Regions from separate parts of the Paenibacillus sp. 01T431 genome, predicted to be linked through region 1. Evidence: a T-box and tRNA genes for the amino acid it is inferred to sense, from the RefSeq annotation. Region 1 holds a T-box; the other holds one or more tRNA genes.
The links. A T-box is a leader RNA that pairs with one kind of tRNA and senses whether it is charged. The one in region 1 lies ahead of metG (methionine--tRNA ligase), so its partner is inferred to be a tRNA-Met.
Positions count from the first base shown of each region.

Region 2: it encodes a tRNA-Met, which carries the amino acid that the T-box ahead of metG (methionine--tRNA ligase) is inferred to sense. The anticodon was not compared.

Region 1 covers NZ_JBFTPT010000013.1:271,156-278,430, reverse strand. The annotation lists gene AC1DM9_RS23775 (phosphotransferase family protein) at 1-289, opposite strand, end outside; gene AC1DM9_RS23770 (VOC family protein) at 505-891, opposite strand; gene AC1DM9_RS23765 (NUDIX domain-containing protein) at 955-1,419, opposite strand; gene metG (methionine--tRNA ligase) at 1,424-3,070, opposite strand; T-box leader at 3,113-3,374, opposite strand; gene AC1DM9_RS23755 (hypothetical protein) at 3,562-3,690, opposite strand; gene AC1DM9_RS23750 (sigma-70 family RNA polymerase sigma factor) at 3,683-3,895, opposite strand; gene AC1DM9_RS23745 (sigma factor) at 3,923-4,234, opposite strand; gene AC1DM9_RS23740 (serine hydrolase domain-containing protein) at 4,396-5,859, opposite strand; gene AC1DM9_RS23735 (GNAT family N-acetyltransferase) at 5,898-6,371, opposite strand; gene AC1DM9_RS23730 (GNAT family N-acetyltransferase) at 6,385-6,969, opposite strand; gene AC1DM9_RS23725 (FtsX-like permease family protein) at 7,103-7,275, opposite strand, start outside.
Region 2 covers NZ_JBFTPT010000005.1:441,374-448,648, forward strand. The annotation lists gene AC1DM9_RS11980 (ABC transporter permease) at 1-795, shown strand, start outside; gene AC1DM9_RS11985 (ABC transporter ATP-binding protein) at 804-1,694, shown strand; gene AC1DM9_RS11990 (ABC transporter substrate-binding protein) at 1,701-3,206, shown strand; gene AC1DM9_RS11995 (2'-5' RNA ligase family protein) at 3,274-3,786, opposite strand; gene AC1DM9_RS12000 (hypothetical protein) at 3,928-4,092, shown strand; tRNA gene AC1DM9_RS12005 (tRNA-Met) at 4,202-4,278, shown strand; tRNA gene AC1DM9_RS12010 (tRNA-Ile) at 4,316-4,392, shown strand; tRNA gene AC1DM9_RS12015 (tRNA-Leu) at 4,414-4,499, shown strand; gene AC1DM9_RS12020 (RNase H family protein) at 4,699-5,214, opposite strand; gene AC1DM9_RS12025 (RDD family protein) at 5,435-5,830, shown strand; gene AC1DM9_RS12030 (hypothetical protein) at 6,001-6,486, shown strand; gene AC1DM9_RS12035 (uracil-DNA glycosylase) at 6,538-7,230, shown strand.

The DNA.
Region 1 (7,275 bases):
TATCTGCCACGTTATGAGGACCCGCATCAACAAGGCTAGTTGGCAGCAGTACAGGGACATTCTTGGAATGAAGGTAACGCGCAACAAGCAGCTCTCGATCCAGTATCTTGTATGCATACTCTCCATCTGCTTCAGAGAGGACAATCGCTATTCTTGCCACAATGGGATAAGGAGCTAGATGAATAATTAAATTCCCACCCTCACTAAGCACATGAGGCGTAATATCCGTTAACCCCCATTCATTGGCCATAAATAATAATGATGAGATAAGCTCATTTTTATTAGGCATTGCAGCAGCTCCTTAACAAGGTTATACATTTATTTTAGCTTCACTGCTGGATCGCTCAAAGGTAAAAAACGTTTCATAGTCAACTCTAGGTAAAAACTGTCCAAACCATTTCTCAACGCTTCAACTTTATCTCATACTTCGATTAATGACATGCTTTATGCCATTATTCAAATCAAGACTTTTAAGTTCGGGCACATCGACTTAAAAAATAATGCTTATCCGCCAAAAGCAATACGATAACCGTTATTGTCGACAATGGTAAGCTCACTCCATCCATCTGACCAATGCGGTCCTTGCACAATCTTCACTTCTTTTGAGATAAACAACTTATGTAATTGTCTTAGTCCCTCTGGATTCGTATAGCAGAAAGCATCAAAATAAAGTCCGCCTTCTACTGACGAATTGGGCCGAATATCACTTTTCAATTTAGCTTCGTGCAAAATAAAGGTCACATCGCCGTAGCTCATATGAATATGTCCGCCAATATTTTCTGAAGTAAATCCGATATTTTCATAAAAATGGATGGAATCGTGTATATCGGCTACTAGAAAAACCAATGATGGTCCTTTCAATTGAACCAAGTTTGCACTATTATTTCCCACTCTTAACAGCTCCTAAAATTTATAATTTATCCTAACTAATGTATCAAAAAGAAAATTCAATCATCACCCTCGCAAAATATCCGTTTTATGATTCAATAGATCCCTAAACAGCTGCTTCTGCACGCTGCTAATGCATTCAATATCGATATCCTCCAATTTCGTAAAAACTAACTGCAGTGACTCATTATTGCTATCCGTATGCAGTACATTTTTACCATCCTCAGCTAATTTACCTGTTAAATCTACCGCCACGTTGAAGATAAACATAACGAATACAACTTCATTGCCATCAGGATATCGATACTGCATATTGGGACCAGTATAAATGGAATACAAATCATATTCTGTTACATGCAGCCCCGTTTCCTCCAACACCTCTCTTATCATCGTTTCTTCAATTTTCTCTCCCGCTTCCATTCCGCCGCCAGGCAGACCCCAATCTCCATAGTCTGATCTTCTCTGCAATAATATTCTTCCAGCTTCATCTTTAATAATGGCTCCGCCAGTGACGATAATTCTCTTATTCATAGGCTCACTCCCTTTTGGATTGAATCTTTAGCGCATTTGTTTCTTCCTCAATGCAACCAACGTCAATACGCTCAAACAACAGCTCTAAACCTTGAATTTTTTGGTTAGCAGCTACACTAATGAGCTCCCAGCTAGGCTCAGGAAGAGTCAGAAACCTTCTTATTTTCTCGCATGAGAAAGGAATAAACGGGCTCAACAATTGAGACAGATTCGCTATAATTTGCACGCAAGTGTTTATAGTAAAAGCACAAGCCTCTCGATTTTCTTTAATCTGAATCCATGGCTTTTGTTCATCAAAATATTTGTTTGCTCTGCGAATAGTAGCAAAAATTAACTCAATCGCTTCCTTTAGTCGTCCTTCTTCAATGCATGCACCTGACTCAACATATAAAGAAGCAATGGCTTTCATCCATTCCGCGTTCTGCTTGCTTTCAGGAACGTTTCCTTCAAAAGATTTATTTATAAACGCTAGCGTACGATTGACTAGATTGCCAAATGCACCAAGCAATTCTCCATTGTGACTATAAATAAATTCTCGCCAAGAGAAATCAGTATCCCGTTTCTCTGGACCGTTTGCGATCAGAAAATAACGAATAGAGTCTGGCTCATAGCGCTTCAAAATGTCCGGCACCCAAACCGCCCAATTATTGCTTGTCGAAAACTTTTTCCCTTCCAGCGTCATGTATTCACAAGAGATGATTCGATCAGGCAAATGATATTCCTCGGCACCAATCAGTACTGCCGGCCATATTAGTGTATGAAAAGGGATATTGTCTTTACCGTGTACATAATAAGCGGTTATTTCCTCATTTCCGTCCTTCCAGAAAGCCTCCCAGCTGCCGCCTGTTTCTGCAGCCCATTGCTTGCTTGCCGATAAATATCCGCTCACTGCTTCAATCCAGACGTAAATTTTTTTATCCTCGAACCCTGCAACCGGAACCTCCACGCCCCAATCTAAGTCCCTTGTCGCCGCTCGATCTTGAAGCCCCTCTGCAAGATATCTTTGCGTTAATTGTACTGCATTTTCTTTCCAACCTTTTGTTTTTTTTGCATACTTAGTCAATTCAGCTTGGAAGGAAGAGAGTGCAAGATAATAATGTTCCGTTGGCCGCTCAATTGGAGGATTCCCGCAAAGCTTGCATGTCTTGTCTGTCAGGTCGGCTGGGTCAAGCAAGGTTGAACAAAAATCACATTGATCGCCTCTCGCACGGTTACTGCAAACAGGGCAAATCCCTTCAACATATCGATCCGGCAAAAATCGTTGATCAGTTTCACAATACGTTTGTTGGATTGTTTTTTTATATAAATGTCCTTTTTCTAAAAGTGCCAAAAATAACTGTTGAACGACTTGGTGATGAAATGGCTGGTCTGTTCGAGTATACAAATCATACGTAAACCCAAGCTGTTTAAAACATTCGGCAAATTCCTGATGAAATCGATCTGCAATATCTCCCGGAGAAACACCCTCCTGAATCGCTTGCACCGCAACAGGCGTACCGTGGCAGTCACTTCCAGATACGTACAACACCTTATTTCCTTTTGCGCGGTAATAACGTGCCAACACATCCCCTGGCAATACACTCGCCAATCTTCCCAAATGCAATGAACCGTTCGCATAGGGCCAAGCACCGCCAATAAACACATTTGTCATCATAACTCCTCCTTTTTTTGACAAACAAAAAAGCCCTCATCCCAAAGGGACGAGAGCTGTGCTCACGCGGTACCACCCAATTTTATTAATGCCTCGCGACATTAACCTCTTCAGGTACGATGCTTATGCATGTATACCCTAGCACAGTAACGGGTGCGGGTTCCAGCGCAGCCTACAACCATATGAGGTTTCGATGCGCAGCTCAGAGACCATATTCCCAAAGTTATTCTTTACCCCTTTTCAGCAACCGGGGCTCTCTGTAAAAAGACATCGCCTTGGTACTCTTTCTCATCATAGCTTTTGTTAGAATATTCAATTTATTGGAATTATACTCAATATGATATTTCAAGTCAAGGTGATTATGTTACTGCCCACACCTCCTTATTCCTAACTCGCTTTATTGTATCTCCATCAAACTATCCGCGATTGCACATACACACATTTTCGAAACCTCGAATGCCCTTACCTCATATTGGATGTTAATTCCGTTATCATCCGTTACCTTTTTTTTTAACGAGCATGATTTCTTCAAGCACCTTTTGCTTCAATCCCGCTGGCGGATGAATATGATTTGCCTTTTCCATCAACATGCGTTTCAACTCATCTGCACTATTAAACATGGATATCTCTCCTTCTCTTATCCCTTAGTTGTTTTAATGCGTAGTGTAGTCTGGATTTCACCGTTCCGACTGGAATTCGAACGATTTCTGCAACCTCTTCCTGTGTTAAATCATTTAAATAGTGCAGCACTACCACTTGCTTCAGCTTATATGAAAGACAATCCATATCATCCAATATGCTGTGGCTGGACAGCTTTTCTATCACAGAGTCAGAAAAATCATTTTCGAGTGTTTATGAGTAGTTATTAAGCTCATGTGCATGATTGCGAAATTGCCTCCACTTTTTTCGTTTGTAGGCTTGATGTTGTCTAATCGTGATACCGTAAAGCCAAGGCTGAAAAGGTCTCGTACCGTCAAAATTCCGAAGACTCCTGAACAATTCGACGTAAACGTCCTGAACAAGATCATCCACATCATTTTTGTTTTCGGTTAGCAAGAATAGGGTACGGTAAACCATATCAATGATCGCGTTATAAATATTGGAAAACGCTTCTAGATTGCCTCCTAATACTTGCTCAATACGACGATTGATTTCTACAGGCAAAAGAACTCACCTCACATTGTGTAATATATGATATTGGTCGCTAAGTCCCGTTTCGTGCGGTAGATTAAAAAAAATTGGACTCCTGTATGTAAGAAAAAAAGGACGCCGCTTGGCATCCTCTCTGAATGTACGCTAAAGCGCATAACTATGCTGTCACAATACTAAACCTGCACACCAATTAATTCGTATGCATCAAATCCAAATGAAACGTTATGGGTACATTTAAGTTCTATTTTATGATCATAAAAGCGAACGAAATAGGTCACCACATAGGGGGTTTCTATGTAGATCAAAGTAAGAGATAGTTGGATGCTGTCTGTCCAACAAGCATTTGTAACCACTTCCTGATCATGTGTCTCCAAATCTTTCACAAAATGATCGATTGAATGGTTTATGGTGCTGAAGTTAAACGGATACGTCTTCACACTCTGTTCGCCAAAAAGTAACTTAAACTGAAATTCGTTCCCGCTTGCTGCAAAATGAAGCTCAGTGAGTCCTTGTTTATTATCCATGAATGAAAAACGAAGATCATCTAAGCGAATAGGACTAGGCTCACTTAATGCTGGTATGAACGGATAAGCCATTTTCAAGAGATGCTGATCTAAATCTGTTTTTTGTTCACCATCTTCAAAGTGGATATCCATGTCTATTTGCAGAAGGATATGTTCATACACTAAATCTAGCATGGTTTGAAGCTGTTTCATGGAAGAGAAGCTCGATGTTGCCGCAATAACAACCTGATGTTTGGGCGACACAAAACATAACTGCCCATACCCACCATTCCCCATGAAGCAGCCATCACGACATAGAAAAAATTGATACCCATAACCTTGGGAAAAATCGATGCGATCTTCGTCTCGCGATGTATCGCTTTGCACGCTGGTTGCGAGTAAAATGTATTTCTCTGAAACGATTCGCTGGCCATTAAATATGCCTTTGTTTAGCAGCATTTGCCCAAACTTAGCTATCCCTTCAGTAGGAATACTTAGTCCCATTCCTCCAGCAACGACGCCAAGCGGACAGGTCTCCCAAGAAGGGGATGAAATGCCTAGAGGCACAAACAAACGAGGCATTAAATATTCGGTTAGCTTTTGACCTGTTACTCTCTCAAGGATAGCAGACATCATATAGGTAGAATGTGTACTGTAACGGTAATAGGTTCCTGGCTTATGCTCTACTTCCATTGCTAAATAGGCTTTAACCCAGTCCGTTTGCTCCGCTACGCTTCCGTAAATATTGTCATGATGGCCGGCATTCATCGATAGCAGATCGTGAATGGTTATTTCAGCCAAATTGTCCGAAAGCGCAGGAGGCAGCTTATCAGGAAAAAAAGAGATAACCTTGTCTCTTAAATCCAACAGGCCCTCGTCACAAGCAATCCCTATTGCGATAGATGTGAAGCTTTTGCTAAGTGAGAATAACAGCTGCGGAGTGCCTGAACGATAAGGATCACGATAAAACTTGGAAGTAGCCTTGCCGTTTTGCATCAGGATAAAGCTGTTCAACTTCAAGTTTAATTGCTTGATTTGAGTAAAAAACGCAAGCAACGACTTTGATGATAAACCATGGTTTTCTGGTCGATCCATTTCCATAACACTTATCAAGCCTTCAACGTCGTTAGTCATGAATGCAATCACCCACTCTTTTATACTCAACGAATCTACTAGCTCAATTGTTTAATAAACGTCACTCTATCGTAACCACTGCTGAAATAGTCCTTTTCATATAGGCTGACCTCAAAACCGATCCGTTGATAAAACGTTATCGTGTCTTCATTCCCCGGATGCCCTAAAGCATAAAGAATAATTTCCTTCTCTTTCAGCTCGTTTACTTTATTGCAGATGGTAGAAAGCAAAGCTTTGCCAACGCCCGCTCGTTGAAAATCCTTTTTCACGACTACGCCTACGATTTCATAAAGTCCTACTTCATTATTAAATAGGTATCCTGCATGACCCATAATTTGATTGTCATCGCTATAAGCTACATAATATTGGCTTTTACCCGCTGGAGCTTTGGCGAAGTCCGCCCACCGAGGCGGATATCTTTCAATAACGAAATCTGGGAATTGCAGCGGATGCTCCGATAATATCTTTATTACATCCTGCCTGTCGTTTTGCTCGAACAATCGAATATTCATATTGTTAAACCTCCTAAACAGAACGATCTTTTTTCTGCTGTTTTACAAATTCATCCTTCGTTAGACCAAATAAAATGAGATCTTTATACTCACCGTTAGTGTAAATCACTTTCCGTCGCACACCCTCTTGCTGGCAGCCCAGCTTGATCATCATGTTTGTTGAGCCTACGTTGCCTTCCAGTACATAGTCATTAAACTTATTAAGCCGTCTTTCCATAAAAGCATACTTTAAGAGAATTCTCATCGCTCTAGTCCCGTATCCCTTGCCTCGGTGATCTCTATCGATCTGTATGCCAATGCTAAACGTGCCGTTTTTCTCATCGATACTATTTAGATTAACGCCTCCAACATTTTCAGCGTTTCTATTTTCAATCGCAAACATGATACGCCTATTATCCGTAGAGAAATCAGCATAAGTTTCAACGAAATTTTTGGCCTCGGCAATCGTAGGCGGCAGCTCAACCGTGCACTCTAGTAAGCGCCGAGCTGGCGTATCAAAGCGGTTGAAGTAATGCCCTTCCCAGTCAGCATCTTGAATTGCTCGTAATCTGATCTCCTCATCCTGCCAAAAATATTGACTATAATCTATTTCTCTCATGTGATCCTCCCATAATCAATAATCGTATTAAGCGCTATTATACATAAAATTAATATTAAAAAGGAAATTATTTGTAATGTCCTATCCGAATAAAGAGCCCTCAGGTCATTCATCCTGAGAGCTCTTTTTTTGGTTACCTTGAATGTACAGCCTTGTCCCGCTTTGACAGCACGATGTTCTGGTACAATCGAACGGTTAATAGATAGTAAGCAGCATAGATAACCACGAACAACACAATGGGAATCCATAAGCGATAATATGGCTCAGTTAACATAAACGAGAAGAGATTCATACCAACTAGAACAT
Region 2 (7,275 bases), on a different contig from region 1:
TTAAATAATTTGGGTAAATATGAGCATGCGGCACTTATTCCTTCGAAAGTAGCAGAGAAATATCAATTAAAAATCGGAGATCCTGTGTCGGTTGGATTCGCCGAAGGTAAAGTGGATTTTATGGTCGTTGGCATTTTGCCTTATTGGCCTAGCCAATATCCAGATAAATCTCCGTTTATTATCACGAATTTAGATTATATTTATGACCAGCTTCCGCTTATTCCTTATGAGGTTTGGCTGAAGATGAAGCCTGATGCTAAAGTAGCTCCGATCGTTGAAGCGCTGCAAAAGGCTGGGGTGGAGATAGCAGCTATTAAAGATGTAAGAAGCGAGCTAATCATTCAATCGAAGCTTCCAACTAGGGGCGGCGTATTCGGAATATTGAGCTTAGGTTTCCTTGTTTCGGTCATCATCACATTAGCTGGCTACGTTCTATTCTGGTTCTTTAATCTCTCAGGGCGCGTTGTCCAATTCGGGGTATTGCGGGCAATGGGATTATCGCGAAGACAGCTTACGGGGATGCTGCTTCTGGAGCAGCTATTTACAGCAGGACTTGCGATTGGACTTGGGGTGTTAATTGGTAAAGGTGTGAGCTTGCTCTTCCTTCCATTCTTGCAAACGACAGAAAACGTTGCAGAAACAGTACCGCCTTTCCGAGTCATATTCGAGTCTAGCGATACGAACCAATTGTTCATAGTTGTCGGATTTATGATGCTGACCGGCGCATTGCTGCTCTTCCTGCACATACGCAGGCTTAGAGTGCATCAAGCGGTCAAGATGGGAGAAGAACGATGACAACAGCGATGATCGATTGCGAAGGTCTAGTGAAAATTTACAAGACAGACGATCTAGAGGTCGTTGCCCTGCAAGGCTTGAACCTAAAAGTAAACGAAGGCGAGCTAATGGCTATTATCGGCAACAGCGGCAGCGGGAAATCGACGCTTCTGAATACGCTGGGCGGTCTTGACCGCCCTTCAGCCGGCCAGGTGCATGTAGGTCCATGGGATCTTCTGAAGATTTCCGAAGAGGATCTAGTGAAATACAAGAGGGAGACGGTAGGATTTATTTGGCAAAATAATGCCAGAAACCTGCTGCCTTATCTTACTGCCCTCGAAAATGTAGAAATGCCGATGATGCTTTCAGGGAAGGTTGATCGCGCATATGCGAAGCAGCTGCTTGAATGGGTTGGCTTGAAGGAGCGAATGCATAACAAGCTCCATCAATTATCAGGCGGTGAGCAGCAAAGGGTTGCCATTGCGATTTCATTGTCGAATCGCCCGAAGCTTCTGCTTGCGGATGAACCGACAGGTTCGGTTGATACGGCTACATCCGATTTGATTATGGGTATTTTCCGCAGGTTGAATCGCGAGATCGGTATTACCATCGTCATTGTAACGCATGACTTGACGCTTGCTGGCAAGGTAGACCGAGTGGTTGCCATTCGCGATGGCTTGACGAGCACTGAGTTCATTAAACGCAATCCGAATATTAATCTTGATGGAGGTGAGGCAGAGCTTCCAGCTGTAAGCAGCGGACTGCAGTCTGTGCATGAAGCCTATGTCGTGGTAGATCGCGTTGGACGTTTACAAGTGCCTAAGGAATATTTATCTGCTCTTAATATTAAAGACAAAGCAACGATGGAATTTGACGGCGAGCGGATTATTATTACTCCGCCTAAATCACTAGGGGGTTAAAATCAAATGAATAATAAAAGATTGTCAGGCAAGCGAATTCGCAAATTTACTTTAGTATCGTTAACACTTACCTTGCTTATTGGCCTGCTAGCAGCGTGCAGCAGCGGCTCAGACAGCTCTACAGAAAAACGGGTTTTACGTATTGGCGTGCTTTATGGCGGTGCGGATAATGAGCCGTATTTCCGTCAGCAATACACGGATATGTATGAAATGTCTCATCCTAACATTGAGTTCCAAATCGTAGGCGCAATCAACTATGATGATCAACGCTTTGAACAGCAAGATCCTGCAAAGCCAACAAAGCAGCCAGATCCGTATGAAAAAATGAAAGAAATGCTAACTGGATCAAATCCAGTCGATGTTGTTGTTCTGGATTACAATATGCTTCGTCGGATGACACAAGACAACTTGCTGCAACCGCTGGATCCGCTAATAGCACAAGATAAATTCGACTTGTCGGATTATGTTCCAACTGTTGTTGAAGGCATTAAAGCTGCTGGTGATGGCGGATTGTATGCATTGACGCCAACTTTTAACTCTTCTGCACTTTACTACAACAAAAAAATGTTTACTGAAGCTGGTGTAACTCCTCCGACAAACAAAATGGAGTGGACTGAAGTTCTTAACCTAGCACGTCAAGTGGCTAAAGGTGAAGGCGTGGACCGTAAATTTGGATTCTCCTTCAATCGTTGGTCCAACGACGGCTTTAGCAATGCGCAGTCTTATAGCCAAGCATTGCAGCTAAAAATGTGGGATGACAAAGGCGAGAAAATGCTCGTCAATAGCGATCAGTGGGAAAATGTATGGAGCACTGTTGCATCGCTGTATCAAGAAGAAGTTATTCCAACACAAGAATTTATGAATAAAATGTATGAGAAGCAAAACGCGGAAGGTGGCAATGACCCATTCTATGGTGATTTGTTCATCAAAGGCAAAATTGCGATGACGATCGGTGATTATGGTTATATCAATGAGCTTAAGAGAGCTTCGGACAACGCATCGAAAATTAAAGATTTTGAAGCTGTTGATTGGGACGTTGTGACAGTTCCCGTTTCTCCAAGCGATCCTGAAGTAGGCAGCAGTATTTCATTGAGCCAGTTGATGGGTATTAACAACAAAGCTCAAAACGATAAAGACGCTTGGGATTTCATCAAGTTCTCCAACAGCAAGGAATGGGCTAAGCTGAAATCGAGAAGTCTTTATGAAATGGTTGCACGTAAGGAATTTTTGACGCCAATCGGCGGTTTGCAGTACAACATTGACGCATTTACTTCACTTAAACCAATGCCAGCTGTAGATACGGACAAAATCTTCCGTGAGAAACCAGGTGCATGGGAAGCTCAACAACCTGGCTATGAATTGTTCCAGGCCGTAATCGAGAAGAAAAAATCGGCTCGTGAAGCACTAGCTGAGTGGGAAACACGTGGAAACGCGGTTTTGGAAAAAATTAAAAACAATCCAACTGGAGAAGGCAACGGCGGCGGAGTCGAAATTATGCCAATGCCAAGATAATTTGAAATAAGGAAAAAGCCCGTAATCGACCTCTGCGTCGTTTGCGGGCTTTTTCCTTAATATTTGTCTAACCTCGTAATAGAAAGGACTGGTAAGCGGTCCAAGAGCCGTTCTCGGTCTGATACATCAGATGTATGCGATCAATTCTCGAAGTAAGATCAATGGACTGCATGCGCAGATTTCCGAATAAATCATGCAGCTCATCAGCTGAGATTTCTTGCCCTATCGTGACATGTGGCGTGTAAACATATTTAGGCTCGACAATGGCCAGCGGACCGCTGCATACGCTCTCCTGGAGCTTCTGCATGGAAACGGTGTCTTCAAGCGCTAAATAGAGCACATGACTTACAGGGAAAAAAGTAGATACACGGTTCAAATGGATAGAGAAAGCAGGCAGCTTAGATGTGGTTTGCTCTAAATGAGCGACTGCTAGCTGCAATTCATCGTCTGACCAATCTTCTGCGTATCGTACTGTCAAATGAGCAGGCACAGCTGTGTAATGCGGATCATGGCGTCTTCGCCAGCTATTAGCGAAGTCCTGTACATGCTTTTCGGGGAAAACAACAATTCCATATAACATGGTCTTCAGCTCCTTCGAAATGACCTATTTTGAGTATACCCCATTTGCATGTATGATCCCAATTTTGGGGTATTCTAATGTATACAGCCTTTATTGGAGTGATAAGCATCAGCTTCTCCAATAAGATAGTGGAGGGATGACATGAGATGGGTATATTGGGTTCGCCTATATGAAACCAAATTTCAAGCGGGTTGTTTGGTTAGGAGAATGGAGAATGACGGTTGGATGTATGGCTATGAAACTCCGCATGAGGTAGAGGTATTTCGATCCCGAAAAGGGCGATACGGCGTGAGGTTTATACCATAAAAAATAAAAAGAAAATAAATTAGAATATTTTGCTTGACTTAAAACACACCTATATAGTATATTATTTTATGTCGCCAATTCAACTGGCTTTGCTCAAATGGATATACGTCGCGGGGTGGAGCAGCCCGGTAGCTCGTCGGGCTCATAACCCGAAGGCCGCAGGTTCAAATCCTGCCCCCGCAACCAACCTTTCGATGAATACGTTGAAATATACGTTTTTCGAGGGCCCTTAGCTCAGTTGGTTAGAGCGGTCGGCTCATAACCGATTGGTCGGGGGTTCGAGTCCCTCAGGGCCCACCATAAGCAAAACCTTTACAACATGCCGGGGTGGCGGAACTGGCAGACGCACAGGACTTAAAATCCTGCGATGGGTGACCATCGTACGGGTTCGATTCCCGTCCTCGGCATACCTCGAAGACATTGACGAGTCAATGGTTTTCACGAAGTACATAAGATGTACGAACGATAAAAGAACCTCCTTTATAGAATCTGACTTGTCAGTTCTAAGCAAAGGAGGTTTTTTTATTGTTAGGTACTTAATATCTAGCAATTTAATTTAATATGTTAATTTCTAAAGCTGTTAAGTAAATTAAAGGCTGGCAGTAATTAATTTATAGCAGCTTGTCTCGCAGCATTATGGGCTAACCTATGGAGGGTATTGTTTTTCTTGTGCTTGCTTATGTATTTTATTTGTATGTGAACGCTGGGATACATATTATTTAAATGATGTAGAACTGCCAATATTTCATCTCTAGCATCTTTATGATGTGAATGAGAAAAATAATCTTTTGATAAAATGTTTGCGATTTGACTGCAATCAGTATAGATAATAGCGAATTTCGGCTCATACTCCGTCAGCGCACTTGCAAGTATTTCAAGACTGTAACGAACAGCAAGCAATTCACCGTAATTGGAACCTTCAATATGTTCCATCATAATTTTTTTGGCGGTAACGCGTATTGTTCTATTGAAGACAAAGCAACAAGCTGCTCCATGATTATTTTGCGCAACGAAACCGGAGTAATCACAATACAAACAAATCATACTCTTGTTCATAATGTTTTGTCTTAAACGGGGATTGGCATATGCTCTTTTTATTAGCAATTCAGTTGTAGTATCCACAAAATCTATCCTCCAGATTATATTCCTTCTTTCATTATTTTAATCATCGTCAAAAAAGAGATGGGCTAGTCTTCAAATGGGAAATCCTCGAAATATTTTTTACTTTAAGGATAGGCGAATGGATTAAGGTATACATCGGAGCTGATAAGCGTAAGTTTTAATAGGAATGTGTCTGAATAAGGAAGTAACATTAATGATGTAATACTGGAGGGGACTCGGCATGAACGCAGGTTTTTGGATTCGATTAGGAGCTTCATTGCTGGATGGCATTATTATTGGCATTCCGTTAGCCATTATTTCATTATTATTTACAGGAGGATATGAAGGGAGAGATTATTTTACAGATGCGGTCTCATTCCTTTACTCGTTACTGGTTCCGGTATTTTGGAGCGGCTATACCATTGGGAAAAGGATATGCGGCGTACAGATTAGAAAGCTGGATGGCTCACCTCCAGGTATAGGCACCATGTTATTGCGTAATGTTGTCGGTGGACTTGTTTATGGATTAACATTAGGTATTGCTGTGATCGTCAGCGCCTTTATGGTCGGTTTGCGAGAGGACAAAAGAGCGATTCATGATTTTATAGCAGGAACAGAAGTGGTGCATTCTGATTAAGCGGTCTTATGAGCTCGTTGCGATATCATGCAGCGGGCTTTTTTTATTATACTTTTGGCATTTGCCACGATATTTAATGAGGAAACTTTTTTGCTTTCTCTATTTTGAATGAAGTAAACTAAGAGTTGTATTGAAATACCTGAGCGATAAGGGAAGTAGGTGGATGATTGATGCAGCACAAGAACGAGGAGACTTCACTTAAGCTAAGCGCGCGTCGACTCTATGCGGAGATATTCTCTTTAAAGGACACGCTTTACAATGATCTTCTACATCGGTTTAAGGATGATGTATCACTCACAGAAAAAGCGGAGCAGTGGAAAACCGGCATAATGGCAGCTGCGATCTCTACAGCGCTTTACAGCTCTTCTCTGGGTGGAAACAAGGAGTTTCCTTATGTCTATTCCTATTTGAAAATAAAGCTTAAAACGTATCATTCTGAAGGGGAAGCAGCGATAGAGGACTGTATGACTGTCATTTCAGGCCTATTAAATGAAGCTGATTACGAGCCTGATTCATTCTCCGAAGGAATTGCTTTATGGCTTTATTTTAGTATTCAAGGAAAAGAGTCGTTTGTAGAAAAAGAGACGGTTCCATATTTGCTTACTGGACAATATATTAATCAAGTTTTTTATAATTGGTTTGATAAGCAGAGCTAATAAAGGATGCTTATTCAAAAACGATTGCGTTTGAAGGGGATATTAATGATTATGAATACGTTAGCAAATGATTGGGCGCAGAAATTGCAGAGTGAGCTTGAAGCGCCTTATATGCAAGAGCTTTTTGCCATATTGGCAGAAAAATATAAAACGACCACGGTTTATCCGGAAGCGGAAAATATATACAATGCACTTCATCATACATCCTATGAGCAGACGAAAGTGGTCATTTTAGGACAAGACCCTTATCATGGACCAAAGCAGGCGCATGGGCTTAGCTTCTCCGTGCAGCCAGGATTAAAGGTACCTCCTTCACTAAAAAACATTTACAAAGAGCTGGAGTCGGATGTAGGGGCCACGGTACCTGACCATGGAAGCTTGCTTTCATGGGCTAAGCAAGGAGTGCTGCTTCTAAATACAGTGCTTACGGTGGAGGATGGCAATCCTAATTCTCATCAAGGAATAGGGTGGGAGCAATTTACCGATCAGATTATTGCCGCTCTAAACGATAGGGAGAAGCCCGTGGTATTTATACTTTGGGGCAAGAATGCAGAAGCGAAAGCGAAGCATATTAATGGGGACAAGCATCATTTAATTATTTCACCGCATCCAAGCCCATTTGCAGCGCGCAAAGGTTTTTTTGGAAGTAAACCATTTTCCAGGACAAATCGTTTCTTAGAATCGATTGGAAGCGAGCCGATTGACTGGTCGATTCCGATGCTGAATGAGCTTGAAAGTAAATAAAAAAAAGACTTCTCAACTGTCTGATGGTTGGGACTGACCCCTTAG